4 regions of the Pantoea sp. X-Soil-TKNS-1280 genome follow, and region 2 is predicted to be linked to each of the others. Evidence: predicted binding sites of a transcription regulator. Region 2 holds the regulator's gene; each other region holds the start of a gene.
What was found. The regulator PurR, encoded in region 2, represses purine synthesis genes. The targets are predictions, from matches to a motif close to CANGCAAACGTTTGCNTG.

Region 1 (8,231 bases), 1.3 Mb from region 2:
GGCGGCCATTGTGGTGGTGGCGTTGGTTGAATCCGCGCGCAGCACGCTGAACATCATGTCTGGCGGTGCTGGTTATCACGCGGGTTTAGTAACCGTGTGAAGCGCCTGAAAATAGCGCGATAGATCGCGCTATTGAACTGTTACACCAGTTTTCTTACCAGCGCTTCACTGTGGCGGATATGGCTGGAGGCGCGTTCAGGATCATTCTGTACCAGTGCCATAAACAGCAGGTCCGTCAGGGCCAGCTGTGCGCTGGTTGAGGAGATTGCGGCACTGCGGGTGCTTTGCTCCTCGGCAACGGTGTAGAGACAATGCGTGGCGCACTGCTGCAACGTATTGGGGGTGAACCCGGTAAACGCCAGCACATCGGCCCCGGTCTGCGCGGCTTCCTGGGCGGCAAGATTGATTTCGCGTCGTTCGCCGGTATAGGAAATGGCCAGCAGCACATCGCCTGCGGTCATGGCCTGTACGCTGGCGAGCAACGCATGCATATCCTGCTCGGCGACCGCGTTGATGCCGATCTTCATCAGTTTCCAGGAAAAATCTTTTGCTACCAGGCCCGATGCGCCAATGCCGACCAGCAGGATACGGTTGGCATTCTTCAGCAGCCGTAACGTTTCCATCAACATCTCTTCGCTGTTGATATCCAGCGTGGCGCGAATTGCCGAGATCTTCTCGGCCAGCAGTTTTTCACCCACGACTTTCAGCGGGTCATCGCTAAGAATATGGTTATGAACGGTGATGGCATCACGGTCGGCCAGTGATTCGCTGAGTGCTAACTTCAATGCCGGGAACCCTTTATAGCCCAGTTTCTGGGCAAACTTGACCACGCTGGACTGGCTGACGCCTGATTCTTCCGCCAGTTTTTGCGAACTCAAATGCCGCGCCCGGTCCGGTTGTGACAACAAAAAATCCGCCAGACGTCGCTCGTTGAGCGCCAGACGCGGATAAAGCTGACGAATCCGCAGCAATGAACTCATCTCCGATCCTTAATTCAGAACGTAATGCTTATTTAGCCTGATAAATGTGGCGAGGAATGCCACATAGCAGCCTGCCGCCAATAAGAATAAACTATTCAGCGGGCATTGTAGTCATTGGAATTAAAAATGACCGCGTTCGCCTGGCTACACTCAAGAGCAGGCATGATAAAGCAGAATGAAAGGAGAGTGGTTTGACAAAGGGTACGCAACGACGCGTGGTGTTTTTTGATCTCGACGGCACGCTACATCAACAGGATATGTTCGGCACCTTTATGCGCTATCTGCTGAGACATCAGCCGCTGAATTTATTGCTGGTCGTGCCATTGTTACCGGTGATTGCTGCGGGGTTGCTGTTTAAAGGGCGTGCCGCGCGCTGGCCGATGAGTTTGTTGCTGTGGGCCATCACCTTCGGTCACAGTGAAAAACGCCTGTTGCAGCGCGAAGCTGAATTCGCCCGCTGGTTCCGCCAGCGCGTTACCGCTTTTCCGGTGGTACAGCAGCGGCTGACGGATTACCTCAGCAGCGATGATGCTGATGTCTGGTTAATCACCGGTTCACCGCAGTCGCTGGTGGAGCAGGTCTATTTCGATTCAGCTTTTCTGCCGCGTGTTCAACTCATTGCCAGCCAGATGAAGCCAGCACGGGGTGGGCGTGTACTGACGATGCGCTGTCTCGGGCATGAAAAAGTGGCGCAGCTGGAGGAGAAAATCGGCACGCCGTTGCAGCTGTACAGTGGCTATAGCGACAGCAAGCAGGACAACCCGCTGCTGTTCTTTTGCCAGCATCGCTGGCGCGTCACCCCGCGTGGTGATTTGCAGCAGCTGGAATAACCTCGCTATTTCGCTATAATGCGCCGCCTTTGTTACCCGCAGGAGTTACCCGGTGAACCCACAGACTGATGAATACTGGATGCGTCACGCTTTACGCCTCGCACGTTTGGCGTGGGAGCAGGGGGAAGTGCCAGTCGGTGCGGTGCTGGTGCAGGGTGACAAGGTGATTGGCGAAGGCTGGAACCGTCCGATCGGTCAGCATGATCCTACTGCGCATGCGGAAATTATGGCGCTGCGCCAGGGCGGTAAAGTGCTGGAAAATTATCGTCTGCTCGACACCACGTTATACGTGACGCTCGAACCCTGTGTGATGTGTGCCGGGGCGATGGTGCATAGCCGGATTACCCGGCTGGTGTATGGCGCAAAAGATGAAAAAACCGGAGCGGTCGGTTCGCTGCTGGATGTGATTGGTCATCCCGGTATGAATCACCAAATCCAGATTGCTTCTGGTGTGCTGGCGGAAGAATGCGCCGCGATGCTGAGTGATTTTTTCCGCATGCGGCGTGAGCAGAAAAAAGCGCTGCGTCAGGCGCAGCGCGACGCGGGTTAATTCATCGCAATCTTCGGTTCGACAGCAGGATAACCGGCGCCCAGTTCTGCTTCCATGGCTGACTGCTGCGCCAGCCGTTTGTCCTGTTCCTGTAAATATCCCACCAAACTAATCTGATACTTACGGATATTCTCCACGTAGTTATACGCCTCATGACCGCGAGCATAGCCGTACGTGGTCTGCGCGTAGTAACGCTTCTGGCTCAGCATCGGCAAACGCAGCTTCACATCGGCCCAGCTATCAGGGTTACCGCCTTGTTTGGCCGTCAGCTTACGGGCGTCCAGCATGTGGGCATAGCCCATGTTATAGGCCGCCAGAGCAAACCAGATACGTTCATCTTCCGGGATGGTCGTGGGGACTTTTTCCACCATACGTTGCAGGTATTCGCTGCCACCGCGGATACTTTGCTCAGGATCGAGACGATCGGCAACGTCAAGGCTGTCAGCGGTGTTGCGAGTCAGCATCATCATGCCGCGCACGCCGGTGGGCGAGGTTGCCTGTGGATTCCAGTGCGACTCCTGATAAGAAATCGCCGCCAGCAGCCGCCAGTCGAGACTGGAGGCATATTTCTCAAATAACGGCTTGATATCCGGCAGGGTATTGTCGATGGCGCGCAGGAAGGTGCGGGTATCGACATAATCAAAGGTGCCGACATGGCCGAGATACTTCTCCTCCAGCCGCGCGATGGTGCCTTCTTCGCTCATCTGACTATAGAAGTCGAGCATGGCCGCATTCAGGCTGTCATCTTCTTCATTATGTGGCAGATACCAGGTGACGGGTTCTTCATCGGTGATATCAAAGGCCACTGCCAGCTGCGGATGAATGCGTTGCAGCAGGCCAATGGTGACAGAATCCCCCACGGTGTAGTCCAGTTTGCCATCCGCCACCGCTTCCAGCAGCGCTTTTTGCCCCTGGTCGGTAGCGATTGACCAGTCAAGATCGGGATAGTTTCCGGCTTTAGCGGAACGTAAAGTTGACAGGTACGCGGAACCGGACTGCACAATCAGGCGGCCTTTCAGATCACCGAGGTTTTTTGGCCGCGGCTTATCAATGCGATACACCAGCTGTTGCGATACCGAGTAATAACTCGGTCCGGTCTGATAACGGGCTATGCGATCGTTGTTGTAGATCAGGCCCGCAGCCAGCAAATCCGCCTTACCATCATCAAGATCGTCAAACAGGTCACCGAGGTTCGGACGCACCGTCACCTGGAGTTTGACGCCAAGATAATCGGCGAAGCGCTTTGCCAGCTCATAATCCATACCGGCTGGTGCATTATTGATGGTGTAGTAAGTCAGCGGGGAGTTAACGGTACTGATGCGCAGCACTCCCCGTGATTTGATCTGCGATATCGCGTCTTTGCCGCCCCCGTACCAGGGGATCGACGGCCACAGTGCCAGCGCAAGTAGCACGGTGATCAGACCGATAAACAGATAGTTTAATTTCAGGCGTTTCAAATAGTTGTCTCTCGCTGGCTCTAAGGCCTCTGTCTTTAAAAGGCAGTATTGATCTTGTATGAACTCCCAGAGCGAAGGGCATTTTGCGCAACAAAGCGAGCCGGAGCAACTTATATAGCAGGATTTGCGCAAAATTCAGGCGAATCCGGTAGACCATAAATTCTGCGCAAACGGTTTCGTAACCGGTGCTGTTTCTCTATAATACGCCCCGTTTTCCCTGTTGCGCCCAATGAAGCGTCGCCCGGCGCTTCGAAGACGAGAGATCTTTAATGATGGAAATTCTGCGTGGTTCGCCCGCCCTGTCGGCATTTCGTGTAAACAAACTGCTGACCCGCTTTCAGGACGCTCATCTGCCGGTGAGTGATATTTACGCCGAGTACGTCCATTTTGCCGATGTCAGTGCGCCGCTGAGTGCGGACGAAAAAGCCCGCCTGCAACGCCTGCTGAAATACGGTCCGTCTCTCGCCGAACATGCGCCACAAGGGCGTCTGTTGCTGGTGACGCCGCGTCCAGGCACCATTTCACCCTGGTCCTCCAAAGCGACCGATATCGCCCACAACTGCGATCTGCCACAGGTGCGTCGTCTGGAACGCGGTATGGCGTTCTATGTTCAGGCACCGCAGCTGACAGAAGCACAGTGGCAGACCCTTGCCAGCCTGCTGCATGACCGCATGATGGAAACGGTATACGGCGATCTCAATGATGCGCAGCAACTGTTTGCCCACCATGAGCCGCAGCCGCTGAAAAGTGTTGATGTGCTGGGTGGGGGCCGTCAGGCACTGGAACTGGCTAACACTACGCTGGGTCTGGCCCTGGCCGATGACGAAATCGACTACCTGCTGAACGCCTTCACTACGCTGGGCCGCAACCCGAACGACATTGAACTCTATATGTTTGCCCAGGCGAACTCCGAGCATTGCCGTCACAAAATCTTCAACGCCGACTGGATTATCGACGGCGAAAAACAGCCGAAGTCGCTGTTTAAAATGATCAAAAACACCTTCGAACAAACGCCTGACTATGTGTTGTCTGCCTATAAAGACAACGCGGCGGTGATGGAAGGTTCCGAAGTTGGCCGTTACTACGCCGATGCCGAAAAAGGCGAATACGATTTCCATCAGGAAGCCGCGCATATCCTGATGAAAGTGGAAACGCATAACCACCCAACGGCGATTTCTCCATGGCCCGGTGCGGCGACCGGTTCCGGTGGTGAAATCCGTGACGAAGGCGCAACCGGACGTGGTGCCAAACCCAAAGCGGGTCTGGTGGGCTTCTCCGTGTCCAACCTGCGTATTCCGGGCTTTGAACAGCCGTGGGAAGAAGACTTTGGTAAGCCGGATCGTATCGTGACGGCGCTGGATATCATGACCGAAGGCCCACTGGGTGGCGCGGCGTTCAACAACGAATTTGGTCGTCCGGCACTGAACGGTTACTTCCGTACCTATGAAGAACGCGTTAACAGCCACAACGGTGAAGAACTGCGTGGTTACCACAAGCCAATCATGCTGGCGGGCGGCATCGGTAACATCCGTGCCGACCACGTGCAAAAAGGCGAAATAGTGGTGGGCGCGAAGCTGATTGTGCTGGGTGGCCCGGCAATGAATATCGGTCTCGGCGGCGGTGCTGCCTCATCAATGGCTTCTGGCCAGTCTGATGCCGACCTCGACTTTGCTTCCGTACAGCGTGACAACCCGGAAATGGAACGTCGTTGCCAGGAAGTGATCGACCGCTGCTGGCAGCTGGGCGAAGCTAACCCGATTCTGTTTATCCATGACGTGGGTGCAGGTGGCTTGTCTAACGCCATGCCGGAGCTGGTCAGCGACGGTGGCCGTGGTGGCCGCTTCAATCTGCGTGACGTGCTGAGCGATGAGCCAGGCATGAGCCCGCTGGAAGTGTGGTGCAACGAATCGCAGGAACGTTATGTGCTGGCGGTAGCGCCGGACAAACTGGCGCTGTTTGATGAGCTGTGCCAGCGCGAGCGTGCCCCTTACGCGGTAATTGGTGAAGCCACCGAAGAACAGCATCTGAGCCTGGCGGATACGCATTTCGACAACAAACCGATCGATATGCCGCTGGATGTGCTGCTGGGTAAAACGCCGAAGATGACGCGTGATGTGGTCAGTCAGCAGGCGAAAGGTGAAGCATTGCAGCGCGACGGCATCACCGTTGCTGATGCGGTCAACCGTGTGCTGCATTTGCCGACCGTGGCAGAGAAAACCTTCCTTGTCACCATCGGTGACCGTACCGTAACCGGTATGGTGGCACGTGATCAGATGGTGGGTCCATGGCAGATTCCGGTTGCCAACTGCGCAGTGACCACCGCCAGCCTCGATAGCTACTACGGTGAAGCCTTCTCTCTCGGCGAACGCGCCCCGGTTGCACTGCTCGACTTCGCCGCTTCAGGCCGTCTGGCGGTGGGTGAAGCGCTGACTAACCTTGCTGCAACGGCAATTGGTTCACTGACACGCGTGAAGCTGTCAGCGAACTGGATGGCGGCAGCCGGTCACCCTGGTGAAGATGCGGGCCTGTATGAAGCCGTGAAAGCGGTCGGCGAAGAACTTTGCCCGGCGCTGGGTATCACCATCCCGGTGGGTAAAGATTCCATGTCGATGAAAACCCGCTGGCAGCAGGGGAATGAACAGCGTGAAATGACGTCACCGTTGTCGCTGGTCATCACCGCTTTTGCCCGCGTGGAAGACGTACGCCGCACCGTAACGCCGCAATTGCAGGCCGATAAAGACAACCTGCTGCTGCTGGTGGATCTGGGCAATGGGGCAAACACCCTGGGTGCGACGGCGCTGTCACAGGTCTATCGTCAACTGGGTGATAAACCAGCTGACGTGCGTGACGCCGCACAGCTGGCTGGCTTCTTTAACGCTATTCAGGCGCTGGTGGCGGAGCAGAAACTGCTGGCCTACCACGACCGTTCTGACGGCGGCCTGCTGGTGACACTGGCTGAGATGGCGTTTACTGGCCATTGCGGTATCGAAGCCAATATTGCCGCGCTGGGTAGTGATGCGCTGGCTGCGCTGTTCACCGAGGAACTGGGTGCGGTGGTGCAAATCAACGCTGCTGACCGTGATGCGGTGCTGAAGACGTTCGCCGATCATGGCCTGATGACCAACGTCCATGTGATTGGTCAGGCGCTACCGGGCGATCGTTTTGTGATTCGTTCTGGTGAGCACGCGGTGTACAGCGAAAGCCGTACTACGCTGCGTACCTGGTGGGCAGAAACCACCTGGCAGATGCAGCGTCTGCGTGACAACCCGGCCTGTGCCGATCAGGAACATGAAGCGAAGAAAAACGACAACGATCCTGGTCTGAATGTCCATCTGACCTTCAAACCGGAAGAAGACGTTGCTGCACCGATGATTGCCACCGGTGCGCGTCCGCGTGTCGCGGTGCTGCGTGAGCAGGGCGTCAACTCCCACGTTGAAATGGCGGCCGCCTTCCATCGTGCAGGCTTTACCGCCGTCGATGTGCATATGAGCGATCTGCTGGCGGGCCGTCGCGGTCTGGAAGAGTTCCATGCGCTGGTGGCCTGTGGTGGCTTCTCCTACGGTGACGTACTGGGGGCAGGTGAAGGCTGGGCGAAATCCATCCTGTTCAACAGCCGCGTGCGTGATGAGTTCGAAAACTTCTTCCACCGTCCGCAGACGCTGGCGCTGGGCGTCTGTAACGGCTGCCAGATGATGTCCAACCTGCGCGAGCTGGTGCCGGGCAGCGAACTGTGGCCGCGCTTCGTACGTAACCAGTCAGAACGCTTTGAAGCGCGTTTCAGCCTGGTGGAAGTGGCTGCCAGCCCGTCACTGCTGCTGGACGGCATGGCCGGTTCGCATATGCCGATTGCGGTATCACACGGCGAAGGTTTTGTTGAAGTGCGTGATGGCGCGCATCTGGCGGCGCTGGAAAGCAAAGGCCTGGTGGCGCTGCGTTTCGTGGACAACTTCGGTAAGGTGACCGAGACTTATCCGGCCAACCCGAACGGTTCCCCGAACGGTATCACTGCGGTGACCAACGAAAGCGGCCGCGTGACCATTATGATGCCGCACCCGGAACGCGTGTTCCGTACGGTGAGCAATTCATGGCACCCGGCAGAGTGGGGCGAAGACAGCCCGTGGATGCGTATTTTCCGCAACGCACGTAAGCAGTTGGGTTAATGTGTAGCGGCGCGATTTATCGCGCAATCAAGGGCATCCTGATGGATGCCCTTTTTTTTGGGTGTCGGAAAATAGCGACACCGCTACGGTTAGCTTGTCGTCAAAAGGTGACATTTAACCTATTGATATTATTGAGTGTAATTTTTCCTTCAGAAACGCGTTGCTAATCAGCGACAGTCTTTTTAGACCGGACGGTAAATTTTTTGCGCCGGGTCTCACTCTGAGAAAGCATTTATCTGATAATTAACGCTATT
Region 2 (8,231 bases):
GGCAATATCGGCCCGTTCCAGTAATTCATGGGCGATACGAAACCAGTGGTTTTCTTCAAGGCTCACTTCTTCTATACACGATGAACTCATAGCTTCTCCATCACCTTTCCGATTTCAACCTGAGAAAAGAATAGTCAATTTCTCCAGGCTTGTGAGAGAACTCACGGAAAATCCGTGCGCCAGATATCCGACGTTTTACAGAGGTATGAATCTGAATAGAAATGTCTGGCACAACACAGGGGAGAACATCGTGCAGACACCATCCCAGCGACAGAGTCGCTAAATATTAATACAATTATGTTATTGATTTGTTACAGAAATGCTGACCCACGCAGTATATGCTTCCGTGGGTCAATATTCAACGACTTATCGTTAGTTTGCTAACTAAGGCCGTTGCGTTAGCGATTATCTTCGCAGGGACGGGAGTTGTGAGCAACATCACTTTGTGCGTTTGCCACAGCGGCACGCTGCCAGCCGAAACCAGCCCAGGCAAGCGCCACAGTCGCGAGCATGACCAGGCTGGTACTGTGCAATGCCTGTTGTAAGCCAGCGGAAACCAGCAGGCTGGCGATAAAACACAATCCCAGCTGCAGCAGATTTTGTAAGGATGCCGCTTTACCGGTGGCCTGAGGGAAAGGCAGCAGTGCGCTGGCGACCACGATCGGATAGATAGCACCATTGGCCAATGCCATGCCACAGAACGGCAGCAGCAGCGCCCAGAGCGCAGGTGTTGCAAGCTGGGCAACAGCAAACAGGCTGACGATGCTCAGGCTGTAAATCACCAGCAACCATGGCAGCAGTTGTTTGCTCTGGAACCGATTCAACAGGGCACGGCAACCAAAGCCACCTACGAGGAAGGCGATGGTCTGCGGTACATAACTCAGACCAATATCGGCGGGTGAAAGCCCGGCATCAGCGAGGATGAAAGGCGAACCGGTCAGCCAGGCGAAAAAGCTGGCGGAGCAGGCAGAATAAATCAGCACATTGCCGCTGTAGACCTTTGAAGCCAGTAACGTCAACCATCCGGGCTGTGGCGCGCGTGCCGCCTGGGTGCGGGTGGGGTTCGCCAGTTGCAGGGTACCGACCAGCAACACCAGCGTGACCAGCGTCAGCAGCAGGAAAATGCTACGCCAGTGGAAATGGCCCATCAGCCAGGCTCCCAGCAACGGGGCCAGTGCCGGTGACAACGCCACCAGCGGCATAATGGTGGCGAAAACTTTGTTCGCCTGCGCCTGTGGATAGCGATCAACCACCAGCGCCTGCCAGCTGACAGCCGCCGCGCAAACACCCAGCGCCTGGACAAAACGCAGTGCCAGCATCAGTCGCACATCGGTTACCCACAACATGCCGAGACAGCCCAGCGCGAAGATCACTAATCCGGCCAGCAGAATGGGTTTGCGACCAAAGCGGTCAGACAACGGACCCCAGAACACCTGCGCACAGGCAAATCCACCGAGGAACAGGCTCAGGCTGGCGCTGATGGTGCCGGGGGCAGTGGCAAAATCCTGCTGCATGGCACCGAAGGCCGGCAGGTACATATCCGTAGCAAGAAAGCCCAGCATGCTTAGCAAAGCAAGGTAAGGCAAAAATCCTTTTGATGACAACATGGTGATTCTCATTAGACAAATTAAACGCCGGGGAGTGTAAAAGGGTGCGGCAGTCTTTGTGAAACGCTAATATTTGCGAGGTGCTATCAAAAATTTTGCAGGCAAAATTATGTGGTCTGAATACGCGCTTGAAGTGGTGGATGCGGTGGCTCGCAGCGGCAGTTTTAGCGCAGCGGCGCAGGAGTTGCATCGCGTGCCTTCTGCCATCAGCTATACGGTACGCCAGCTGGAAACCTGGCTGGCCGTGCCTTTGTTTGAAAGGCAGCACCGGGAAGTGGTATTGACGGCAGCGGGTGAGCATTTCGTGCGTGAAGGCCGGAGTGTTATCAAAAAAATGCTGGCAACCCGACGCCAGTGCCAGCAACTGGCTAACGGCTGGCGTGGTCAGTTGAGCATCGCGGTTGATTGTATCGTTAAACCGCAGCGTACCCGGCAACTGGTAAAGGATTTCTACCGTCACTTCCCGGATATGGAGCTGATTATCAGCTATGAAGTGTTCAACGGGGTCTGGGATGCGCTGGCTGATGGACGGGTCGATGTGGCGATTGGGGCCACCCAGGCCATTCCGGTCGGTGGGCGTTTCGCCTTTCAGGATATGGGCGCGCTGAACTGGCGTTGCGTGGTCAGTCCCGGGCATCCCCTGACAAAAAGTACCCAGCTGGATGAAGAAACCTTACGGACGTGGCCTTCGCTGGTGCTGGAGGATACGTCGCGGGCGCTGCCGCGGCGGATGACCTGGACGCTGGATAACCAGCGACGTCTGGTGGTACCGGAGTGGGAAACCGGGATGGATTGCCTGCGGGCAGGTTTGTGCGTGGGCATGGTGCCGGGCCATTTAGCCCGGCCACTGCTGGATAGTGGCGAGTTAACCGAACTGACGTTGCCTGCGCCTTTCCCGGAGAGTCCCTGTTGTGTCAGCTGGTCGGAACAACGCGCTTCACCGGCATTAAGCTGGTTGCTGGATTATCTGGGCGATGCTGAAACGCTCAACCATGAGTGGTTGAGCGAAACGGTGGCTTAGCGGCGATAATCGCGGAACGGACCGTCAGCGACTGAGCGGCGTTCAATCAATGTTGGCTGCACTTCGATGGTCTGCGGCTCTTCGCGTTTACTGGTGATGCGATCGAGCAGCATTTCCAGTGCTTTTTCTCCCAGCTGCGCTTTCGGCTGATGAACGGTCGTCAGCGCTGGGGTGAAATACCGGGCGTTGCGCACGTTGTCATAGCCAATCACCGAAATATCCTGTGGCACACGTAGCCCCATTTCATCGGCGGCACAAATCGCACCCATCGCCATGATATCGCCGCCACAGAACACCGCCGTCGGACGTTGTTTCTGGTTGAGAATCTGCTGCATCGCCTGATAACCGGATTCTGGTTCGAAGTCGCCCTGCACAATCCATTCCGGACGAACGGTAATACCGGCTTCATGCAGTGCCTGCATAAAACCAGCATGACGACCGCCGCCAGTATTGCGCTCCATCTGGCCGGGGATGGCACCAATGTCGCGATGTCCACGTTCGATCAGGTAACGTCCCGCAAGATAGCCGCCCTGGAACGCGTTATCCTGCACGGTATCGGTGAAATCACCGCGAGACTCGCCCCAGTCCATCACCACCATCGGGATATTGCGGTTCTCTTCCAGCATGGTGAGCAGGTCGTCGGGATATTCGGAACACATCACCAATAAACCGTCGACGCGCTTTTGCGCCATCATCGAGAGATAAGCACGCTGCTTTTGCAGATCGTTATGCGCATTGCCGAGAATCAGCGTGTAGCCGCGGTCGAAACAGTGGTTTTCCACCGCTTCGATGATTTCCGCGAAATAGGGGGCTTCGCTGGAGGTGGCGAGCAATCCCAGTGTTTTGGTGTGGTTGACCTTCAGGCTACGCGCCACGGCGCTGGGCGAGTAGTGCAGTTCTTTGATCGCTTCCCATACGGCGTTACGCGTCTCTTCCGCGACAAAACGCGTCTTGTTGATGACATGCGAAACCGTGGTGGTGGAGACACCGGCGCGTTTCGCCACATCTTTAATTGTTGCCATGAAAATGGTACTCCCGGGCTTATCGCAACTTACTGATAAGTATATTGTTAAACGTTTGCGTCTGCTAATGGTTTTGCGCCCCAAATTTTGGGGCAAATGGCGAAGAAAAAGGCGTTAACTCTGAGTCTAAATCACTTTAACAGGCCACAAACACAGCGTGCGCAAAATCTGTTGCGCAACGAAAGGCGGCGATTCTAGCAAGCTGACGCGGATAACACGAGATTTTTGCCAGGGGCTGTGCGAAAATTACATTAACCCTTCAATTAATGTGACTAAGGAGTTGTGATGAGTACAGACCTGAAACTGGCGCTGGGTACTACCGTTGGCGCGCTGTTAATGATCATCGTGTTCAGCTTCACCGCGATCCTTCATTAATAAAAAAGCCGGACCTGAAATTTCAGTGTCCGGCTTTTTATTGCGCAGTGACCGCTTAGCGAATGGTTTTCGGTGTCATCATGCGGCGTGCACCAACATAATGCTTCTGCCAGTAATCTTCACCTAATGCGCTAATCTGAATATCTTTACCGGTACGCGGTGACTGAATAAACTTGCCGTTGCCAAGGTAAACACCTACATGGTCAGCGGTACCGCGATGGTTAATGCGGAAGAACACCAAATCTCCTTTCTCCAGCATATCGCGTTTAATCGGCGCCGCATCACGCAGGTGATACATTTCGTTAGCGGTGCGGGGGAATTTGTATTTCACCAGGTCTTTATAGGCATACCACACCAGACCACTGCAATCGAAACCGGTATGCGGTGAAGTACCGCCCCACTGGTAGGGTTTACCGATCTGACCCATTAATTTGTTCATCGCCGTTTCACGCGCCTTTTGATAGCGCTGACGGTGTGATTTGCTCATCCTGATGGTGGTGAGGTCGCTGGCGTCATCCTGCTCAGATATGACTTTCGCCACGCGCTGATGACCATATTTTTTGGTCGGCGACTTCAGCAGGGTTTTTCTGCGGGTGGTTTTGTGCAGCGCAGTTTCGGTTTTCGTGGGTTTCTTCAGTCTTAACTTATGAACACTGCTGGTAAGGCGTGATTTTTTGGTGCTGGTCTTGACCGGGCGTCGTTTACGGCGCTCATCTTCGCGTGCACTTTTTTTCTCTGCATTATGCAAACTGGCATTGATGGGCGCATGCGGTGACGCAGAAGCCACATTAAAAAACAGTTGGGCGAAAGCCAGCATAAAAAGCGTAATAAGTAAACGCATAGTCCGGTTACAGGTTAAGCAGTCTGCGATAAAACAGCCTGCGGCAAGTTAGAAAAATCTGATCAATGATCAGCGCCGGGATTGATTCTAATCCACTTTTTTTCCAAAAGGTAAGGCATTTTTCGATTAATCTGTTACCAGATGGTATCTGGGGCAAAAATGAGCGATTTCAGCCGGTTAACGCAGCATAATTATTGCCAATTATTAATCGGTTCATGCTTGCTAATGATATGAAAATGTTATTTGTGGCGTTGGAACTTAACAAACATGGCGATTAAGGTCGCTGAGAAGCAAAATCCCGTTTTCAGTGCGGGGGTGAAGTCGCTACAATAAACAAACACGAAGTGAGGAATTAAGGAAGGCAAAAATGAGTACTGTTGAAAAAATTCAGCGCCAGATCGCAGAAAACCCGATCCTGCTGTATATGAAAGGTTCGCCGAAACTGCCAAGCTGCGGTTTCTCTGCGCAGGCGGTGCAGGCTCTGTCTGCCTGTGGTGAGCGCTTCGCGTATGTTGATATCCTGCAAAACCCGGATATCCGTGCTGAATTGCCGAAATATGCCAACTGGCCAACGTTCCCTCAGCTGTGGGTCGATGGCGAGCTGGTCGGTGGTTGCGACATCATCGTGGAGATGTTCCAGCGTGGTGAGCTGCAACCGCTGATTAAAGAAACTGCTGAGAAGTATAAAGAAGCAGAATAATTGCAAAGGCCGACGCATCGTCGGCCTTTCTTTTGGTCATTCTGCATCGTCTTCCGATACATCGTCACTGAACGCGACCGGCCAGCCGCCAAGGCGCTTCCAGCGATTGACCAGCTCGCAAAACAGCGTCGCGGTTTGTTCAGTGTCATACAAGGCAGAATGCGCCTGGGTACTATCGAAATCCATACCTGCCGCTTTACAGGCTTTTGCCAGCACCGTCTGACCCAGCACCAGGCCGCTTAATGCGGCGGTATCAAAAGTGGCAAAGGGATGGAATGGGTTGCGCTTCAGACCGGCACGTTCGGCTGCCGCCATAAGAAAGCCATGATCAAAGGTGGCGTTATGCGCCACGATAATCGCGCGATTGCAGTGACTGTCCTTTGTGCCTTTACGCACCATCTTAAAAATTGCATGCAGCGCTTCATATTCGCTCACTGCGCCACGGAGTGGGTTGCTGGGATCAATCCCGGTAAACGCCAGTGCATCCGGGTTAAGAATCGCACCTTCAAAGGGTTCAACGTGAAAATGCAGCGTTTCATCGCGATGTAACCAGCCGTCTTCATCCATTTTGAGTGTGGTGGCGGCAATTTCCAGCAGGGCATCGGTTTTGGCATTAAAACCGGCCGTTTCGACGTCGATCACCACGGGATAAAAACCGCGAAAGCGTTGATGGAGAGCGTTTAAGTCGTTCGATTCAGACATCAGGATCTCATAGCAATAAATGGGGCAGCGCGCATTATGGCAAAAATTGCGGGAGGGTGCAGCAGGAGAGAGGAGCGCCAGCCCGTAAATACCCAGGCTGGCAGGCAGGCTTAGTTGCCGATGCCGTGTCCGGCGTGTTTGTTTTCGATCAGTTCGATTTTGTAGCCATCCGGATCTTCGACAAACGCAATCACCGTGGTGCCGCCTTTAACCGGGCCAGCTTCTCGGGTCACTTTACCACCGACATTGCGGATGCGGTCACAGGTGGCCGCAACATCATCGACGCCCAGAGCAATGTGTCCGTAGGCGTTGCCGAGATCATAGCTCTCGACGCCCCAGTTATAGGTCAGCTCAATCACGGCACCTTCGCTTTCTTCGGTATAGCCAACAAAAGCCAGGGTGTACTTATATTCGGTGTTTTCGCTCTGACGCAGCAAGCGCATGCCCAGCACACGTGTGTAAAAATCGATGGAACGCTGCAAATCGCCAACGCGTAACATGGTGTGAAGTAAACGCATAACATCCTCTTTTAACAAGCACAAAGGCTAAGTATAGCGAGTTAACGCTCTGAAGAAACAGCATTGCCGCACATCCGGTGCGGCAATCAAACTTTCTTATAACGTCGGGTAATCGGTATAACCTTCGGCACCGCCACCGTAGAAGGTTTCCGGACGCTGCGGATTGAGCGGCGCATCCTGTTGCAGGCGAGCCACCAGATCCGGGTTGGCGATAAAATCACGACCAAAAGCCACGGCATCAATCAGGCCACGCTGAATCAGGTCATCCGCTTTTTCAACGGTATAGGCTCCCGCACCGATGATCACCCCAGGGAACAACGCGCGTACTTTCTCACGGAAAGCGTCGCTATAAGGCTGACCACCCGCCCAGTCTGGCTCTGACAGGTGCAGATAAGCCAGTTTACGTTTGCCTAATTCCGAGATGTACCACAGTGCGGCGGCTTCTTCATCCGCGCCATTTTCCAGATTCTGGAAAGCACCAATCGGTGAAATGCGGATACCGATGCGATCGGCAGACCAGTTAGCAATCGCCGCATCCACCACTTCGAGCGCGAAGCGACCACGTTTGGCAATCGAACCGCCATACTCGTCTGTACGCTGGTTGGAGCCAGGGGCGAGGAACTGATGCATCAGATAACCGTGCGCCGAATGCAGTTCCAGCAAATCAAAGTCTGCTTCGCGTGCGTTGGCAGCAGCCTGACCAAAATCCGCCACGATCTGCTGAATTTCAGCCACGCTGAGTTCACGCGGTACGGAGGTATCTTCCCGGTACACGGTGCCATCGGTGTGACGCAGTGAGGTACGGGTACCGGCAGCCAGAGCAGAAGGGGCGACCGGCGGCAGACCATCTGGCTGCACGCTATTATGGGAGATACGCCCGGTATGCCACAGTTGCACCGCGCTGTGTCCGCCTGCGCCGTGAATGGCCTCGTTGATGACTTTCCACGCGGCGATTTGCTGCTGGGTGTGCAGCCCCGGCGCACCGGCATAACCTTTCGCCTGGAAAGAAATCTGGGTCGCTTCCGTGATGATCAACCCGGCGCTGGCGCGTTGCTGATAATACTCGGCCATCAGTGGGGTGGGGATATCGCCTGGCTCAATGCTGCGCAGACGCGTCAGAGGCGCCATGAAAACACGGTTAGGCACGGTAATCGCACCCACTTTCAGGGGGGAGAACAGCTGTTTACTCGCCATGATGACTCCTGTATTAGACCGGTCGTCTAGAAACTGCGGTTTTTAAAATCAGTGGCTGGTCAGCCACTGTTCAATGGTTTCGAGCGCCAGACTAATCGGGCCTGGCTCTCGTGAGATCTTGCTTTGCAGGCTGGCACCCAGCCACAAAAGATAGCAACGTTGTGCCAGCTGTTGCGGGGTTTGCCCATACAACAACGCCTGTTCCGCTGCCACATCATTGAGACAGCGGGCATAGGCATTAATCACCGCCG
Region 3 (8,231 bases), 1.6 Mb from region 2:
TCCTCGTTCACATCATGGATGCTGATACCCGGGCGGAACAGCGCCAGCGCTTTGTACAACGAGGCCAGCACGATGTCGTAAATGGCACGCTGTGGCTCGCTGAATTTGCCGTTCACCGGGAAAGTACGGGTGATGTCACCGGCATAACCGTGAAATTCACAACCCGCATCGATCAGCACCAAATCGCCATCACGCATCTCGCACTCATTTTCGGTGTAATGCAGGATGCAGCCGTTTTCGCCGGAACCGACGATGGTGTTGTAGGAAGGAAAACGTGCGCCGTGGCGATTGAATTCGTGGTGGATTTCGCCTTCCAGCTGATATTCGAACATCCCCGGGCGGCAAGCCTGCATCGCACGGGTATGCGCCAGTGCGCTGATCTCACCGGCGCGACGCAGAATGGCAATCTCTTCCGGCCCTTTAAACAGGCGCATCTCATGTACCCACGGACGCCAGTCAGTGACGGTAGCGGGGGCGCTCAGGTTCTGACGGAAGCCGCGACGCAGTTTCTCCAGTGCGCCGAATACCAGCGTGTCAGCCTCGGCATACAGCCCCTGCGCGTGATACACCACATCCAGGCCATTCAGCAGTTGATACAGCTGCTCGCCAATGTCATCCCACGGCAATGCGCGATCGACACCCAGTTTCGCCGGTGCCGCTTCCTGCCCCAGGCGACGGCCAAACCAGATTTCTGCGGTGAGGTCGCGCACGCGGTTGAATAGCACGCTGTGATTGTGGGTGTCGTCGCTTTTGATCAGCACCAGCAACGCCTGCGGCTCGTTGAAGCCGGTGAAATACCAGAAATCACTGTTCTGGCGGAAGGAATATTCGCTGTCGTTGCTGCGCGTCACTTCAGGCGCGGCAAAAATCAATGCGGCACTACCGGGCGCCATACGGGCAATCAGCGCCTGACGACGTTGCTGGAAGGTTTCCAGTGTAATCATGTTTGCACTCCCTGTTGAAAAGCGGGCACGGTAGTACCCGGAATGACGCGCTTAGTGTAGCGTTGGCTTCTTCACTTCAGGTGCAGTGGGTGGCTGCGGCTGGTTGAAGGTGTCGTGGCACAGCAATGCGGCAACACGAACGTATTCAATCACTTCTTCAAGTGATTGTTCGAGTTCTTCCTGATCTTCATCTTCGTCATAGCCCAGTTGAGCGATGGTGCGCAGGTCATCAATCGCTTCACCGGTTTCGCCCGTGACTTTGTCCAGTTTCGGTTGCGTCACCCCCAGGCCGAGCAGGAAATGGTTTACCCATCCTGCCAGTGCATCGGCACGATCGAACACCGTAATGTCATCATCGTCAGGCAGCATCAGCTGAAACAGGAAACCCTCTTCATCCAGCGTGTTGGCCAGGCTTTCATGTAACGCCTGTAACGGCTGCGACAGGCTTTGCGAAAAAGCCATGCCTTCGTTGGTGAGATCGTGCACCAGCGTCTTCCAGCTGTTATCCTGGTTGCCACCACACAGGATGCCGCAAATCAGGCCGTGCATTTCGGCCGGGGTCATTCCCACGCCCTGCTGGGAAAGCGCCGTAGCCAGCGCGTTGTAAGTGGGCGTTGCGTTCTGTAAAGACATAAGCTTTCGTCGTCGTTGGCAGAATAAGTTCGTGTTATGCTACCACCAGGTGCCTCAGGGTTTCCAGAAAAGGGGTTGTAACTTATCACGCGGGTCTATATAGTTGCGCACCTCCCAAGCCATTGACTGCTAAGGGAGATGCGGGCGAAGTAATCAGTCAGGAAGGTGGCATGTCTGCACAACCGGTAGATATTCAGATTTTTGGTCGTTCATTGAGAGTGAATTGTCCGCCTGAACAGCAAGATGCGCTGAATCTGGCAGCTGAGGACCTCAATCAACGGTTGCAAGATTTAAAAGTTCGCACTAGAGTCACAAATACAGAGCAGCTGGTGTTCATCGCCGCGTTAAACATTTGCCACGAGCTGGCACAAGAGAAAGGTAAAACGCGCGACTATGCAGCCAATATGGAACAACGTATCCGTATGCTGCAGCAGACCATTGAACAAGCATTAGTTGAGCAAGGTCGCATAACTGATCGCCAGGGCACAAAGTTTGAATAACACTTCATGGTTATCGTGATACAGTAACGGTGAAGTAAATTTTCTCTGAGATGTTTGCATGTGGGCCAGTCCCCTGAGCCGATATTTCATTACCACAGAATGTGGCGCTCCGTAACTTGTGAGCATGCTCGGTCCGTCCGAGAAGCCTGATAGTTGCGACGACACATTCACCTTGAACCAAGGGTTCAAGGGTTACAGCCTACGGCGGCATCTCGGAGATCTCCACTTAGTTCCACATCTGTAATCCCCCGGTACGCGTGATATAGTGGCTGGCAACAGCCGACATTGCCGGGGATATCATGTCTGAACCCTCACTACGCGACCGACAAGACATTCGTCAACACGTACGCCATTTGCGCCGCAATCTCACGGCTGAACAGCAGGAACAAGCTGCCGATTTGCTGGCAGAGCACGCCATCAATTTTGCCCCAATCAGCAATGCCCAACGCATCGCCCTGTTTCTTTCCGTTGATGGTGAGCTGAATACACGCCCGTTGATCGCCAAACTCTGGCAACAGAAAAAACAGGTGTATCTGCCGGTGCTGCACCCCTTTTCACCTGGTAACCTGATCTTCCTGCGCTATACGCCAGACACCCCGCTTAGCCCGAACAAATTGCGTATCCCCGAGCCACCGCTGGATATCACCCGCATGGCAACGCTCGATCAACTGGATGTGATCATGGTGCCGTTAGTGGCGTTCGACCATAGCGGGCAGCGTCTGGGTATGGGTAAGGGTTTTTACGATCGCACCCTGCAAAACTGGCAGCAACATGGTGTCCTGCCCATCGGGATAGCGCATGATTGCCAGTGCGTGGAAGCGTTGCCGGTCGCGGCATGGGATGTGCCCTTGCCTGCGGTGATGACACCGTCAAAGCTGTGGCAGTGGTGATTGGCGCGATAAATCGCGCCGCTACAAAGATATGCAGCAGCGCGATGTTAAATCAGTACAGCAAACGTGCGCGGATGGTACCAGGAATCGCCTTCATCAGTTGCAGCGCTTTGTCCGCTACATCCTGCTCGGCATCGATATCGATGACCACATAACCCATCAGCGGAGATGTTTGCAGATACTGGGCGGCAATGTTGATGCCCTGCTCAGCAAAAATCTGGTTGATGGCGGTCAGCACGCCCGGGCGGTTTTCGTGGATGTGCAGCAGACGGCTGGCACTGGCAGCATGCATCGGCAGCGACACTTCCGGGAAATTCACCGCAGACAGCGTAGAACCGTTGTCCGAATACTTCGCCAGCTTGCCAGACACTTCCAGGCCGATGTTTTCCTGCGCTTCCTGAGTCGAACCGCCGATATGCGGCGTCAGAATCACGTTATCAAATTCACACAGCGGTGAGTTAAACGGATCGCTGTTCGTCGCCGGCTCAGTCGGGAATACGTCAATTGCTGCACCCGCCAGATGTTTGTTCGACAAAGCATCGCACAGCGCTGGGATATCAATCACCGTACCACGTGCGGCGTTAATCAGCAGCGCACCCGGTTTCATCATTGCCAGTTCGGCAGCACTGATCATGTTCTGTGTGGATGGCGTTTCCGGCACATGCAGGCTGACCACATCGCTCATGTTCAGCAGATCAGAAAGATGGCGCACCTGAGTCGCATTGCCCAGCGGCAGCTTGCTCTCGATATCGTAGAAGAACACGTGCATGCCGAGGCTCTCAGCCAGCACGCCCAGTTGCATGCCGATGTGGCCATAGCCAATGATGCCCAGCTTTTTGCCACGCGCTTCGTAGGAACCCGACGCAATTTTATTCCAGATACCGCGATGTGCTTTGGCGTTCGCTTCCGGGATGCCACGCAGCATCAGCAGCATTTCACCAATCACCAACTCCGCCACCGAACGGGTGTTGGAGAACGGGGCGTTGAACACCGGTACACCGCGTTTTGCCGCTGCATTCAGGTTGACCTGATTGGTGCCGATACAGAAGCAGCCTACCGCGACCAGTTTCTCAGCCGCAGCGAAAATCTCTTCGGTCAGTTGGGTACGGGAACGGATACCAATGAAGTGCGCATCGCGGATGGAGGACTTCAGCGTCTCCGCATCCAGTGCACCTTTGTGGAATTCGATGTTGGTGTAACCTGCCGCACGCAGATTATCCAGCGCGCTCTGATGGACACCTTCCACCAGCAGGAACTTAATCTTGTCTTTTTCCAGTGATAACTCTGCCATTTCCCGACCCTATTCAGAATTCAACGAGGGCTGCCATAAGCCAGCCTTCTGTCAAAATATCAAAAAATTCGATTGCAGCAAGACAATCGATTGCCTCCGCCCCAGCACGCGTCAGTGCTGGGGCAGCACAATGCCGTACAAAATCGGGATATGCGCCCGGAGCGAAGAATGAACCTGCTGTTGATGACTATTTTGTGACATAAGTCACCGAATTTCAGCATACGAAGAAAAGATGTTTTGCGTATGGAAATAAGCGGCGCTACGAGAGCGCCGGACAGATCATTTCTTGATGGTTTTTACGCCATCGGCAGTGCCGATCAGGGCGATATCCGCACCACGCGCCGCAAATAACCCGACGGTCACCACGCCAGGCAGCGCGTTGATGGCTTTTTCCAGCGCGATCGGGTCGAGAATGCGAAGATTATGCACGTCGAGAATAATGTTGCCATTATCGGTCAACACGTTCTGACGGTATTCCGGCAAGCCGCCCAGCTTCACCAGTTCACGCGCCACATAGGAACGCGCCATGGGAATGACTTCAACGGGCAGCGGAAAGTGGCCCAGCACATCCACTTCTTTCGACGCATCAGCAATGCAGATAAATTTCTCAGCCACCGCCGAGACAATTTTCTCACGCGTCAGCGCCGCACCACCGCCTTTGATCATCTGCATTTGTGGATTGATCTCATCAGCGCCATCAACGTAAACCGACAGCGAGTCCACTTCATTCAGATCAAATACGTGAATGCCAAGGGATTTCAGCTTCTGCGTTGAGGCTTCCGAACTGGAAACCGCACCCTCGATTTGATGCTTAATCGAGCCTAAAGCATCAATAAAGTGGGCGGCGGTTGAACCCGTGCCAACGCCAACAATGGTGCCCGGCTGCACATATTGCAGTGCTGCCCAACCTACCGCTTTTTTCAGTTCATCCTGGGTCATGGTATGTTTAAAACCTGTGCGACAACGAGGTGCGCGTAGTATAAAACAAGGCGGCATAAAAATGCGCGGCTGTTAAAGGCTTTGTAACTCAGTCCACAAAAACCATCTTTTACATTTTTGTGGCATAGTAACCTCCACCCTGAACGAGAGAGAACAAGAATGAAACGCCCGGATTATCGAACGCTTCAGGCGCTGGATGCTGTGATTCGTGAGCGCGGCTTTGAGCGCGCCGCGCAGAAACTTTGCATTACGCAATCGGCGGTATCGCAGCGTATTAAACAGCTGGAGAATTTATTCGGCCAGCCGCTGCTGGTACGAACCGTGCCGCCGCGTCCGACTGAGCAGGGGCAGAAGCTGCTGGCGTTATTGCATCAGGTGGAGTTGCTGGAAGAGGAATGGCTGGGTGATGAAAATGGTGGCACCACGCCGCTGCTGTTATCGCTGGCGGTGAACGCCGACAGTCTGGCAACCTGGTTGCTGCCCGCGCTGAAGGATGTGCTGGCAGATTCGCCGGTGCGCCTGAATATCCAGGTTGAGGATGAAACCCGTACTCAGGAACGTTTACGTCGCGGCGAAGTGGTAGGCGCAGTGAGTATTCAGCCGCAGCCACTGCCGAGTTGCCTGGTGGACCAGCTGGGCGCGCTCGACTATCTGTTCGTGGCTTCACCTGAATTTGCCGATCGCTACTTTCCCAATGGTGTGACCCGTTCAGCGTTGCTGAAGGCACCGGCCATCGCCTTTGACCATCTGGATGATATGCATCAGGCTTTTCTGCAGCAGAATTTCGACTTGTCGCCGGGCAGCGTGCCCTGCCATATTGTTAACTCGTCCGAAGCCTTTGTGCAGCTGGCACGCCAGGGTTCGACCTGCTGTATGATCCCGCATCTGCAAATTGAGCGTGAGCTGGCGAGCGGAGATTTGGTTGATTTGACGCCCGGTCTGTACCAGCGCCGTATGCTGTACTGGCACCGTTTCGCGCCGGAAAGCCGTCTGATGCGCCGCGTGACTGACGCACTGATTGCGCACGGACATCGCGTACTGCGCCAGGACGACCTGGCCGCCTAATAACCTGAGCGAATTCGTAGCGGCGCGATTTATCGCGCGTGGTTTTGCCACAACGCGCACGCGATTGCGCGATAAATCGCGCCGCTACGCAAACATCACTGTGCGTTCGGTTTGATATCGAACACCACATCCACCTGATCGTCAAAGTGAATGCTCTGCTGCTCATAGGTCTGTTGTGCTGAGGTATCCGCTTCTGCGGCTGAGGCTTTAAACATGCGCGCCATCGGCATCGGCTGGTAGTTAGCAACGTGATAACGGATGCTATACACCGGACCCAGTTTGGCGTTAAAGCCTTCGGCCAGCGCCGCCGCCTGTTGCGTCGCATTGGCGATTGCGGCTTTGCGTGCCTGGTCTTTGTAGGTTTCCGGGTGTGCCACACCGAGGTCCACGGCACGGATTTCGTTCAGGCCGGATTTCAGCGCCCCATCCAGCAACTCATTCAGCTTCTCCAGCTGACGCAACGTCACCTGCACCTGACGCACCGCGCGATAGCCTTTCAGCACCGATTTACCCTCTTTGGTGTAATCGTACTCTGGCTGAGTGCTGAGATTAGCGGCATCAATATCTTTCTTTTCGATACCGTTTTTTTGCAGGAAATCAAAATATTGCGCGACGCGACTGTCGGCTTGTTTTTTCGCATCTGCTGCATCTTTCGATGAAACATTCACCACAATCGAAAGCGTAGCGATATCCGGACGGGCCTCCACGCTGGCCTGTCCTGAGGTGACCACATGCGGTCCGTTCGGCAATTCACCCGCCAGAACCATACCAGGCAATGCGCCTGCGCTCATTACGGCGGCCAGCGCCAGTGCTTTCAGTTTCACGGAAGTCCTCCTTGAAGAGTCAGTTCTAAGGCCGCCACTATGGCGAAGCCCGCTACACATTACCATGCGTGATGGTCTGAGTTTTGATTCTGCTAAAAGTTCGGGCACTCTGCTGTTTTATCGTCTCCGCGATCACAAAATAACCGATGTTTATTCGCTGAATTTCCGCACAAATGTTTCTATTAAAGAAACACTCTGACCTCCGGGAGAGTCCACGATGACAGAGCAGCCAATAACCCAAGCTACCGCGGGCATCCGCGCCGGACGCACCCGCTTTCTGATGCTGGGTCTGGTGTTTATCAACATCATCATCAATTACATGGACCGCACCAATCTGTCGGTCGCCGCCACGGCGATGGCGGGCGAACTGCGTTTCACCCCGCTGGAAATGGGGTTGATCTTCTCTGCCTTTGGCTGGATTTACGCCGCGTTGCAGATCCCCGGCGGTTTCCTGATAGATCGTCTGGGCGCACGGCTGGTATACGGCGTCGGGCTATTTATCTGGTCACTGGTGACGACACTACACGCTTTTGCCGGTAGTTTCCTCGCGCTGTTTGGTTTACGTCTGGGCGTCGGTGCGTTTGAAGCACCAGTGATGCCCGCAAATAACCGGGTGATTTCCAGCTGGTTCCCGGAACAGGAACGCGCCAGCGCCATTGGTATTTATTCTTCGGCGCAGTTTGTCGGCCTCGCCTGTATGACGCCACTGTTGTTCCATGTGCAGGATGTCTTTGGCTGGCGCGGTTTGTTTGTGATCACCGGTGTCGCAGGCATGATTTGGGCGCTGGTGTGGTACCTGCTCTATCGTGAACCGACCGAACATAAAGGCGTTTCAGATGCCGAGCTGAATTATCTGCGCAGCAATGGCGCACTGCTGGAAAGCCGTCAACACGCCAGCCAGCCACGCGCCCGCTGGCAGGATCTCGCGCACATGTTCCGCAGCCGCAAACTGGTGGGCATTTATATCGGCCAGTTCACCATCTCCGCCACCTTCTGGTTCTTCCTCACCTGGTTCCCAACTTACCTGGTGGAGTATCGCCATATGGGATTTATTAAGAGCGGCTACGTGGCGGCGGTGCCCTACTTTGCGGCCTTTTGCGGCGTGTTGCTGGCGGGATTCGCCTCCGATCGTATGATGCGACGCG
Region 4 (8,231 bases), 1.4 Mb from region 2:
AATAGGTGCCAAGTTGCGCATCTTTCTGGTATCGCTGCAGGAAACCGAGGAACAATGGCAGGAACGGCGACATCGGTGCCAGTGGCAGCACGGCCGAATCAGCGATACGGAAGATCATCTGGGCAAACGCCGGGTGGAAGCCGAGCAGCATAAACATCGGCACAAACACCGGGGCGAGAATCGACCAGATGGCGGAGCCGCTGGCGATAAACATGCACAGAAATGCCGACAGGAACATCAGACCGAGAAACGCCGGTGCGCCGCTGATGCCCGCGCTTTCCAGCATATCGGTCAGACCAATCGCCATAAACTTGCCCATGTTGCTCCAGTTGAAGAAGGCGACGAACTGCGACAGCGGGAACACCATCACAATAAAGCCTGCCATGCTCTTCATCGGATCGACCAGCAATTGCGGAATATCATCCGGGCGACGGATCTGCTTCGTCACTGCACCATAGGCAATCGCCACCACAAAAAAGAACAGGATGATGATCGGCACAATCCCCTGAATAAACGGCGACGGGATGATGCCACCGGTTTTCGGGTTGCGCAGCGGCGCATGCTCCGGCACCACCAGCAGCGCCATCAGCGCGATAAACACCAGGGCGGCAATGCCAGCGGCTTTCAGGCCACGGTTTTCCTGCGCGGTGAGCGGTGGCAAGCGATCCTGATGGCCGCCGTTCCAGGCGGGCAGGCGCGGCTCGATAAACTTATCGGTCAGCAGCGCACCGGCAATGGTCAGCACCACCACGGAAGTCGCCATAAAGAACCAGTTATCGATCACGCTGACGTGTACCGTGTCGCTCACCGCTTTCGCCGCTTCGGTGCTGATGCCTGACAGCAACACATCGGTAGTGACAATCAGCAGGTTAGCGGTAAACCCGGATGCCACACCGGCAATCGCCGCCAGCAGGCCCGCCACCGGATGACGTCCCACGGCGAGGAAGATCAGCGCGCCGAGCGGTGGCATCACGACCAGCGCTGCATCGGAGGAGATGTGGCTAAAGAAGGCGATAAACAGCACCATATAGCTGGCGTAGCGACGGCTGACGCGGGATGCCATCTTCACCATTAGCGATTGCAGCAGGCCGACTTTTTCCGCCAGACCGGCACCAATCACCAGCGCCAGAATCGATCCCAGCGGCGTGAAGCTGCTGAAGTTTTTGATGATGTTGGGCAGAATCCACTGCAACCCGGCGACGCTGAGCAGGTTATTCACCCGCACCAGCTCGCCATTGGTCGGATTCTTCACCGCCACGTCAAAACTGCTGAGAATGGCGGTGGCGACCATCAGCACCACGATCAAATATACGAACAGTAAAAAAGGGTTTGGGACTTTATTCCCGACCCGCTCAATCCAGCCAAACAGCTTCCCTGGGCTGCGATTCTCCGTGGTGGCTTCCATCGGCATTTCCTCGTCTCGTTATGTTGTGTTTGCGTATAACTTTTATTTTTTTATTGGCTACAGCATCCCGCGCCTGCGTGGGCGCGGGTTTATTATCAGGACGCCAGCTTTGAGGGCTGCACGTCGGGTGGAATCGGACACTGATACGGTTGTTCGCTGCGCACGCGGGTAAACTCCTCGCGGCAGCGTGCCAGGGCGTCGCTATCGTTGAGCAGGGTGAGGGCGGTGGCGGCCAGCACTTTCGCCGCCAGGCACATCCCTTTATGGGCGATGGCGGTGCGGCCCTGTGCCACCAGCTGCCAGGTATGCAGCGGCGTGCCGAAGGCAAAGCAGGGGGTGAAGCACTGCGCGGTCGGCGTCACCCAGCTGACATCGCCGACATCGGTGGAGCCATACAGCAACTCACGCGTCACCGCATAAGGGGCCACTTCATCCATCAGCACCTTATCACCCAGCGCTTCAGTCCAGGCCACGCCTGCCTCACCGCCAGTGCGTGCTGCATTGAGCCGCGCATTGCGCAGATCGTCTTTGGATAGCGTGGCGCGGATCTGCGTGGCAAAGGCGCGCTCCTCCGCACTGTATTCCGGCAGGCCGAACTGGCGCAGATAACCGTCCATCACCGCTTCGAGCGCGCGGTTAGGAACATAGTTGGAACAGGCTTTATCGAAACGCACCGTCATTTGCGTGTCGGTCATCAGCGCGGCACCTTTGGCGATATTGATAACCCGTTGATAAATATCCTGTGCCTGGTCGAGCTGCGGGGCGCGAATCAGATACAACACTTCGGCATCGGCCTGCACCACGTTGGGCGACACGCCGCCAGCGTTGGTCACCGCATAATGAAGACGCGCTTCCTGCACGATATGTTCGCGCAGAAAGTTGGCCCCGGTGTTCATCAGCGTTACGGCATCGAGGGCGCTGCGGCCCAGATGCGGTGAATTCGCCGCGTGCGCCGCCACCCCTTTGAAGTGGAATGCCGCCTGGATATTGGCGAGGGTGCTGAGGTTAAACATGCCGCTAAAACCTTCCGGGTGCCAGGTCACGGCGGCATCGACATCATCAAACAACCCTTCGCGCACCATATAGGTTTTGCCGGAACCGCCTTCTTCGCCGGGGCAGCCGTAAAAACGCAGGGTGCCGCGCTGACCCTGCTGTGCCCACCAGGCTTTGATGGCAAACGCCGCCGCGAGGCCCGCGGTGCCCAGCAGGTTATGGCCGCAACCATGACCGTTGCCGTTTTCCACCAGCGGCTGCGGCTCGGCGCAGGCGGCTTGCTGGCTCAGCCCGGCCAGAGCATCAAACTCACCGAGAATGGCGATCACCGGCTTACCGCTGCCGATGCTGGCGATAAAAGCGGTGTCGATACCGCCGACGCCACGCTCAACGGCGAAACCCTCCTGCTCCAGCGCGTCGGCCAGCAGGGCGGAAGACTTCGTCTCTTCGAAGCGAGTTTCTGGCACATCCCAGATGGCGTCGCTGATGGCGCTGAAGCGTGCCTGATGTTGGTTAATATAGTTATCGATAAAGTCGCGATGACTCATTGCTGGCCCCCGAACTGCGCCTGATTGAGCGCCAGTGTCGCCAGGGTTTGTACCGCCGTTGCCATAATCGCTTCGTCGAAATCAAACTTCGCGTTGTGATGGCCTGCTGCCAGCTCACAACCAAAAATCACATAGGATGCCTGGCCGCCGCGCTGCTGTACGCGCTCCAGCATATAGGTGGCATCTTCGGAACCGGCTGCCTGTTGTTTGGTATCGACGACCGAGTTGAACAGGCCCAGCGCGTCGGCCTGCTGGTGGATAAATGCCACCCACGGCTGGCTTGGCGTGCAGCTGCGCGCGCCTCCCATCAGTTTTACCTCAGATTCAACGCCGTACATCGCCGCTGCCCCGGCAATCACGCGCAGCGCCTGCTGATAAATATCGTCGTTCACCTGGTTGCTGACGCCACGCGTTTCCACCTTCATCAGCGCGGTATCAGCCACCACGTTGCGGCCGGTGCCCGCCTGCAATACGCCGACGTTAACGCGCGCCACGCCACCGCTATGCTGCGGCAGATTATGCAGTGCCAGCGTTGCCTGGGCGGCAGCCAGTAACGCGTTGCGACCCTCTTCAGGACGGCCCCCGGCATGCGCACCGACGCCGGTAAACTGCACATCAAGCTTGGTGGTGGCGAGGAAGCTGTCGCTGCCGCAAACGATTTCGCCGGCGGGCACGCCAGTGCCGAGGTGGATAGCAGTAAACAGATCCACATCATCAACCACGCCCGCCGCCACCATGGCTTTTGCGCCGCGCACGCCTTCTTCGGCAGGCTGGAAAATCAGTTTGATGGTGCCGCTCAGTTGATCTTTCATCGCCATCAACACTCTGGCGAGGCCGAGGCCAATGGTAGTGTGACCGTCGTGACCACAGGCGTGCATCATGCCGGCATTGCAGGAGGCAAAACCTTCGCGTTGTGGCAGATGATCCACCGCGCTGCTTTCATTCAAATCAAGCGCGTCCATATCGACGCGAAATCCCATCACCGGACCCGGGCGACCGGTTTCCAGCGTGGCAACAATGCCGCAAAAACCGCCGGAGAAGTGGCTGAGCCACTGCGGCAATGCGCCCTGTTCCAGTGCGCGCGCTTCCTGTGCCGCCAGCACTGTGTCAGACGGCAGTCCCATGCGCGCATCGGCATCGATGACTTCCCGGCCCAGTTTCAGCGGATAACCCAGGCGATGGAGTTCCTCAGCCACCAGGGTGGCGGTTCGAAATTCCAGCCAGCCTGATTCGGCAAACTGGTGCAGGTCGCGTCGCCAGGTTTGCATCTGCGGTACCAGTGCGCTGACGTGGGCGGAAAGGGTTTTCATCGGCATATCCTTCATGTTGGTTTTTTATGCATTCTCCCGAATCTACACAATGGTATTGGCGCGCATAAGATGGGAATATCTTATGCCTGATAAACAACAGTTATCACTGGGTCACTATGTCCGCTAATTTAAAACTGCATCAGCTGCGCGCCTTTGTCGATGTGGCCCGCCAGGGGAGCATCCGCGCCGCCAGCCGTCTGTCAGGCGTTTCACAGCCTGCGCTGACCAAGGCGATCCAGGAGCTGGAGTTATCACTCGGCGCGCGTTTATTTGAGCGGCGGCATCAGGGGGTAACGCTAACCGATATCGGTGATAACTTTTTCCGTCATGCCAGCCTGGTGCTGGAGGAGCTGCGCGTGGCGCAGGAAGATATTCAGCAGCGGCTGGGTCTGGCGGGCGGCAGGGTGAACATTGGTGTCGGTGGCAGCATTGCGCGCACCGTGATGCCGCAGGTGATTAACCATTTTCACCGTGAATATCCACTGGTGAAAGTGCGTATCGTGGAAGGACAGCTGGTGGCGATGGTGCACGAGCTGCGTCAGGGCGCGCTGGATTTCACCATCAATACTTACGATCAAAGCCACCTCGACCAGGAGCTGACTTACGAAAGGTTGATGGAGCGTGATTACCAGGTGGTGGTACGTAAAGGGCATCCGATGGCCCATGCGCGCTCGCTGGCGGAATTGCAGCATTGTGACTGGACCATGCCAACGCCGCAGGGAAGTTATTATCGTCTGCTGCACGATATGTTCGGTGAGCGTGGCATGGCACCGAAAATCGTGGTCACCTGCGAAACCTTTATGGCCTGTACCAGCCTGGTGGCAAAGACCGATTTTGTCAGCATCATCTCACGTGATGTGATTGAAGATCCGACACACGGCGGCCAACTGCTGGCGCTGGAGCTGGACGATCCGCTGCCCAAAGCAACCTTCTATCTGATTCAACGCAAGGACACCGCGCTGACGCCGATGAGCGCCTATATGGCGCAGCTGTTCCGCCGCTATTGTCAACAAAGGTAAGAGTGCGGCCCGGCTCGCGTCCTGTTTTCCTGCCACGCACTACACTTGGCATCGGGCGTTCATTGTGGAGAACAGACCATGCAAATTACCCCTTATTTGTTTTATGACGGCCGCTGCGAAGAGGCCATCGCATTTTACCTTGCGGCTACTGACGGCGAATTGCTGTTTAAAATGACCTTTGGCGATATGCCGGAGAGCGAATCAATGGAGGGTTGCCCGTCAGGTATGACGTTTCCCCCGGAGCACATCATGCATGCGCATCTGCGCATCGGACAGGGCGAAATCATGCTGAGCGACGGCAACCGCGAGACGCATTACAGCGGGTTTGCGGTGAGCCTTTCCACCCCGGATGAGGTACAGGGCAAACGCTGGTTTGATGCGTTGTCGGCAGGAGGACAGGTGACGAAAAACTGGGAGCCAACGTTCTGGGCGAACGGCTTTGGCATGTTTACTGATAAGTTCGGCGTGCCCTGGATGGTGAATGCATACAAACCAAGGGTTTAGCCAGCGTTATCAACCCGTAGCGGCGCGATTTATCGCGCAATTCCGTGTGCTGTGCCGGAAAACATTGCGCGATAAATCGCGCCGCTACGGGAGATGTACTGACTTAGAAGTTGTAGCCTACGACCAGGTAGTAACCCCAGCCGGTAGATTTCACTTCAAACGGACCGTTGCCGAAGTTCAGCTCCTGGCCATCCGCCCATTGCCCGCCGTTATGGAACCAACGCGCCACGGTTGAAACGTGCCAGTGGTCATAATTCAGCGACAGGATATGGCTGGAGGCAATTGAGTTGCTGGTACGTGATGGTCCGGTCTCGTCGCGCAGATCAGAACCCCAGTCAAAGTTGGTGAAACCGATGTAGCTCAGCTTACCGCCCCACAGGTCGGTAATCGGCACAAAGTATTTCACTTTGAAGCGATAGCCATCCCAGCTGTTTTCGTTCGCCGCACCGTAGTTCTGCCACTGGTATTTGGCGTACACGTTCAGCGACAGACCAACGTCAGAGTGGGTGTCGATATCGGTACCCAGACCCATATACCAGGTGTTCTGACGCTGTGACGCGTTACGACCCATGTCATAGATGTAGTTGTTGGCGAAGTACCACTCTTTAAACGGACCAAAAGCCAGGCTGGTGCCGGTCAGTTTATCGATAGAGAAACGTGGCTCAATTTCCATGAACATCGGCGAACCGTGGTCGAAAATGCCGTTGGCATTGCTGTTGCCCAGACCGAAGAAGTTGGTCAGGTCGAGGTAGCCGTAGAAATCAAACCAGTCCTTTTTCGCAAAGGCTTCGTATTCCAGATACACGTCGTTATTAAACTGTGGTCCGAAACGGGTGTGGTAACTGCCCACTACGTTAACGCTCTGATGCCACCAATCTGAAAGGTATTGCGGGTTGCTGTCTGCCGCTTGTGTCGCGCCGGTCCAGCTGCTGGCCAGTAAGGCCCCTGCTATCAATGCTTTATATTTCATTATTGTTAACCACATGCTCGTGATCGCGATAAAAGTGCACGATCGGTGTCAGTCGATCCCAGGGGTGGGCGGTAAATTGTTTTAGCCGGTCTGAGCCGCCGGTTTCTAAAGCTCGCGTAGGGTGCCTGTATCAGTCGGATAGAAAATAGATTTTGATCACGTTTGTCAAAAAGTGTTGCAATTCCATTCACCAAAAATGTGAGTTATGTCACATTATTGTCATGAAACGAACGGAACCCCGCAACCGTTTACGTTGTCGTGAACTGCCGCAAAATGCTTATGGAGGAATCGGATGTAGCGGCGCGATTTATCGCGCATCTTTTTGCATGGAGGGGCGGCTACCCAAAAAAACAGCGCGATAAATCGCGCCGCTACGGGAAGGATAGGAGGTTAAGGTAAGGTTACGCGCACCTGCAAGCCGCAGATCTTGCCCTGCGGACTCAGGCAGTTCGACAGCGCCACCTGCATACGATGTTTTTGCGCCACGCTGCGCACAATCGACAGACCCAGGCCGCTGCCCTGTGCCTGCACATCGGGTGAGCGGGTGAAGCGGTCAAACGCGCGTTCGATAAAGGCTTCCGGCATGCCGGGACCGTTATCGACGATATCCACCACGGTATGGTTGCCGACGCGATGCAGCAACACATCCACCAGGCTGCCTTCGGGGGTGTGCAGCATGGCATTGCCGATCAGGTTATCGAACAGGCTGCGTAAATCGGAGCGGCTGGCCTGAAGGCGATAATGGGTGGTGCCATTAAAGCCGATATCGATACCACGTTTGTCCGCCACCACCATCAACTGTTCGATGCTCTCTTTCAGCAGGTCTTCCAGCTCGATATTCTCAACCGTCACCACCACTGACTGATCTTCCTGGCGTGAGATATTCAGCAGCTGCGTCACCAGATGGCGCGTGCGCGTAACACCCGCTTCCAGCTGATCAAACTGGCGACTAGCCTCACCCGGCTGGATATGCTGACGCAGGTTTTCCAGTTGCAGCGTCACCGCCGTCACCGGGGTACGCAGCTCATGCGCAGCATCTTCGAGGAACTGACGCTGTGACGACCAGGCAGCACGCAGTTTATCGAGCAGAGAATTGTAGGCATCGACCAGCGGCAGGATCTCGTCTGGCAGGCCATCCGGCGGTACGCTGTCGGGATGCAGCATCTCCTGTGCGGCAATCTGACGGGAGGCGACACGTAAATCACGCGTAATGGCGCGCACCACCAGCCAGATCACCAACAGGGAGAGCGGCATCATTAAAATCAGCGGAATAATCGCCGACATGGCGCGCTTCACCATCACGCTTTTCATATAGCCGATGTTGTAGAGCACCTGAATATTGGCGATATCGCTGCCCGGTTCGCCAGGACGGTTGAACACCCGCCAGTTGCAATCTTCACAATCGCCGATTTTTACATCGTTCCAGCCCTTTTTATTTTGCAACGGCGCGCGCAGCTCCGGCCATGAACTGGCACGCAGCTC

Region 1: the regulator PurR is predicted to act here: its motif matches at 3,981-3,998, upstream of purL (phosphoribosylformylglycinamidine synthase).
Region 3: the regulator PurR is predicted to act here: its motif matches at 4,338-4,355, upstream of serA (phosphoglycerate dehydrogenase).
Region 4: the regulator PurR is predicted to act here: its motif matches at 6,987-7,004, upstream of AC6I8X_RS02015 (nucleoside-specific channel-forming protein Tsx).

What each region holds. Positions count from the first base shown of each region.
Region 1 covers NZ_AP035962.1:3,217,119-3,225,349, reverse strand. The annotation lists gene AC6I8X_RS14930 (glycosyltransferase family A protein) at 1-50, shown strand, start outside; gene AC6I8X_RS14925 (MurR/RpiR family transcriptional regulator) at 141-980, opposite strand; gene yfhb (phosphatidylglycerophosphatase C) at 1,172-1,810, shown strand; gene tadA (tRNA adenosine(34) deaminase TadA) at 1,863-2,360, shown strand; gene mltF (membrane-bound lytic murein transglycosylase MltF) at 2,357-3,817, opposite strand; gene purL (phosphoribosylformylglycinamidine synthase) at 4,087-7,977, shown strand.
Region 2 covers NZ_AP035962.1:1,880,315-1,888,545, forward strand. The annotation lists gene cfa (cyclopropane fatty acyl phospholipid synthase) at 1-90, opposite strand, end outside; gene punC (purine nucleoside transporter PunC) at 399-1,607, opposite strand; gene punR (DNA-binding transcriptional activator PunR) at 1,717-2,628, shown strand; gene purR (HTH-type transcriptional repressor PurR) at 2,625-3,650, opposite strand; gene cydH (cytochrome bd-I oxidase subunit CydH) at 3,936-4,025, shown strand; gene AC6I8X_RS08840 (C40 family peptidase) at 4,081-4,866, opposite strand; gene AC6I8X_RS08845 (Grx4 family monothiol glutaredoxin) at 5,234-5,566, shown strand; gene rnt (ribonuclease T) at 5,603-6,268, opposite strand; gene gloA (lactoylglutathione lyase) at 6,379-6,786, opposite strand; gene AC6I8X_RS08860 (alkene reductase) at 6,883-7,980, opposite strand; gene AC6I8X_RS08865 (TetR/AcrR family transcriptional regulator) at 8,029-8,231, opposite strand, start outside.
Region 3 covers NZ_AP035962.1:3,476,153-3,484,383, forward strand. The annotation lists gene pepP (Xaa-Pro aminopeptidase) at 1-944, opposite strand, end outside; gene AC6I8X_RS16115 (YecA/YgfB family protein) at 996-1,577, opposite strand; gene zapA (cell division protein ZapA) at 1,748-2,077, shown strand; RNA gene ssrS (6S RNA) at 2,117-2,300, shown strand; gene AC6I8X_RS16130 (5-formyltetrahydrofolate cyclo-ligase) at 2,377-2,967, shown strand; gene serA (phosphoglycerate dehydrogenase) at 3,020-4,258, opposite strand; gene rpiA (ribose-5-phosphate isomerase RpiA) at 4,538-5,197, opposite strand; gene AC6I8X_RS16145 (LysR family transcriptional regulator ArgP) at 5,357-6,262, shown strand; gene AC6I8X_RS16150 (oxidative stress defense protein) at 6,358-7,086, opposite strand; gene AC6I8X_RS16155 (MFS transporter) at 7,304-8,231, shown strand, end outside.
Region 4 covers NZ_AP035962.1:439,354-447,584, forward strand. The annotation lists gene abgT (p-aminobenzoyl-glutamate transporter) at 1-1,405, opposite strand, end outside; gene AC6I8X_RS01995 (M20 family metallopeptidase) at 1,501-2,946, opposite strand; gene AC6I8X_RS02000 (amidohydrolase) at 2,943-4,256, opposite strand; gene AC6I8X_RS02005 (LysR family transcriptional regulator) at 4,373-5,275, shown strand; gene yjdN (VOC family metalloprotein YjdN) at 5,354-5,779, shown strand; gene AC6I8X_RS02015 (nucleoside-specific channel-forming protein Tsx) at 5,883-6,749, opposite strand; gene AC6I8X_RS02020 (sensor histidine kinase) at 7,140-8,231, opposite strand, start outside.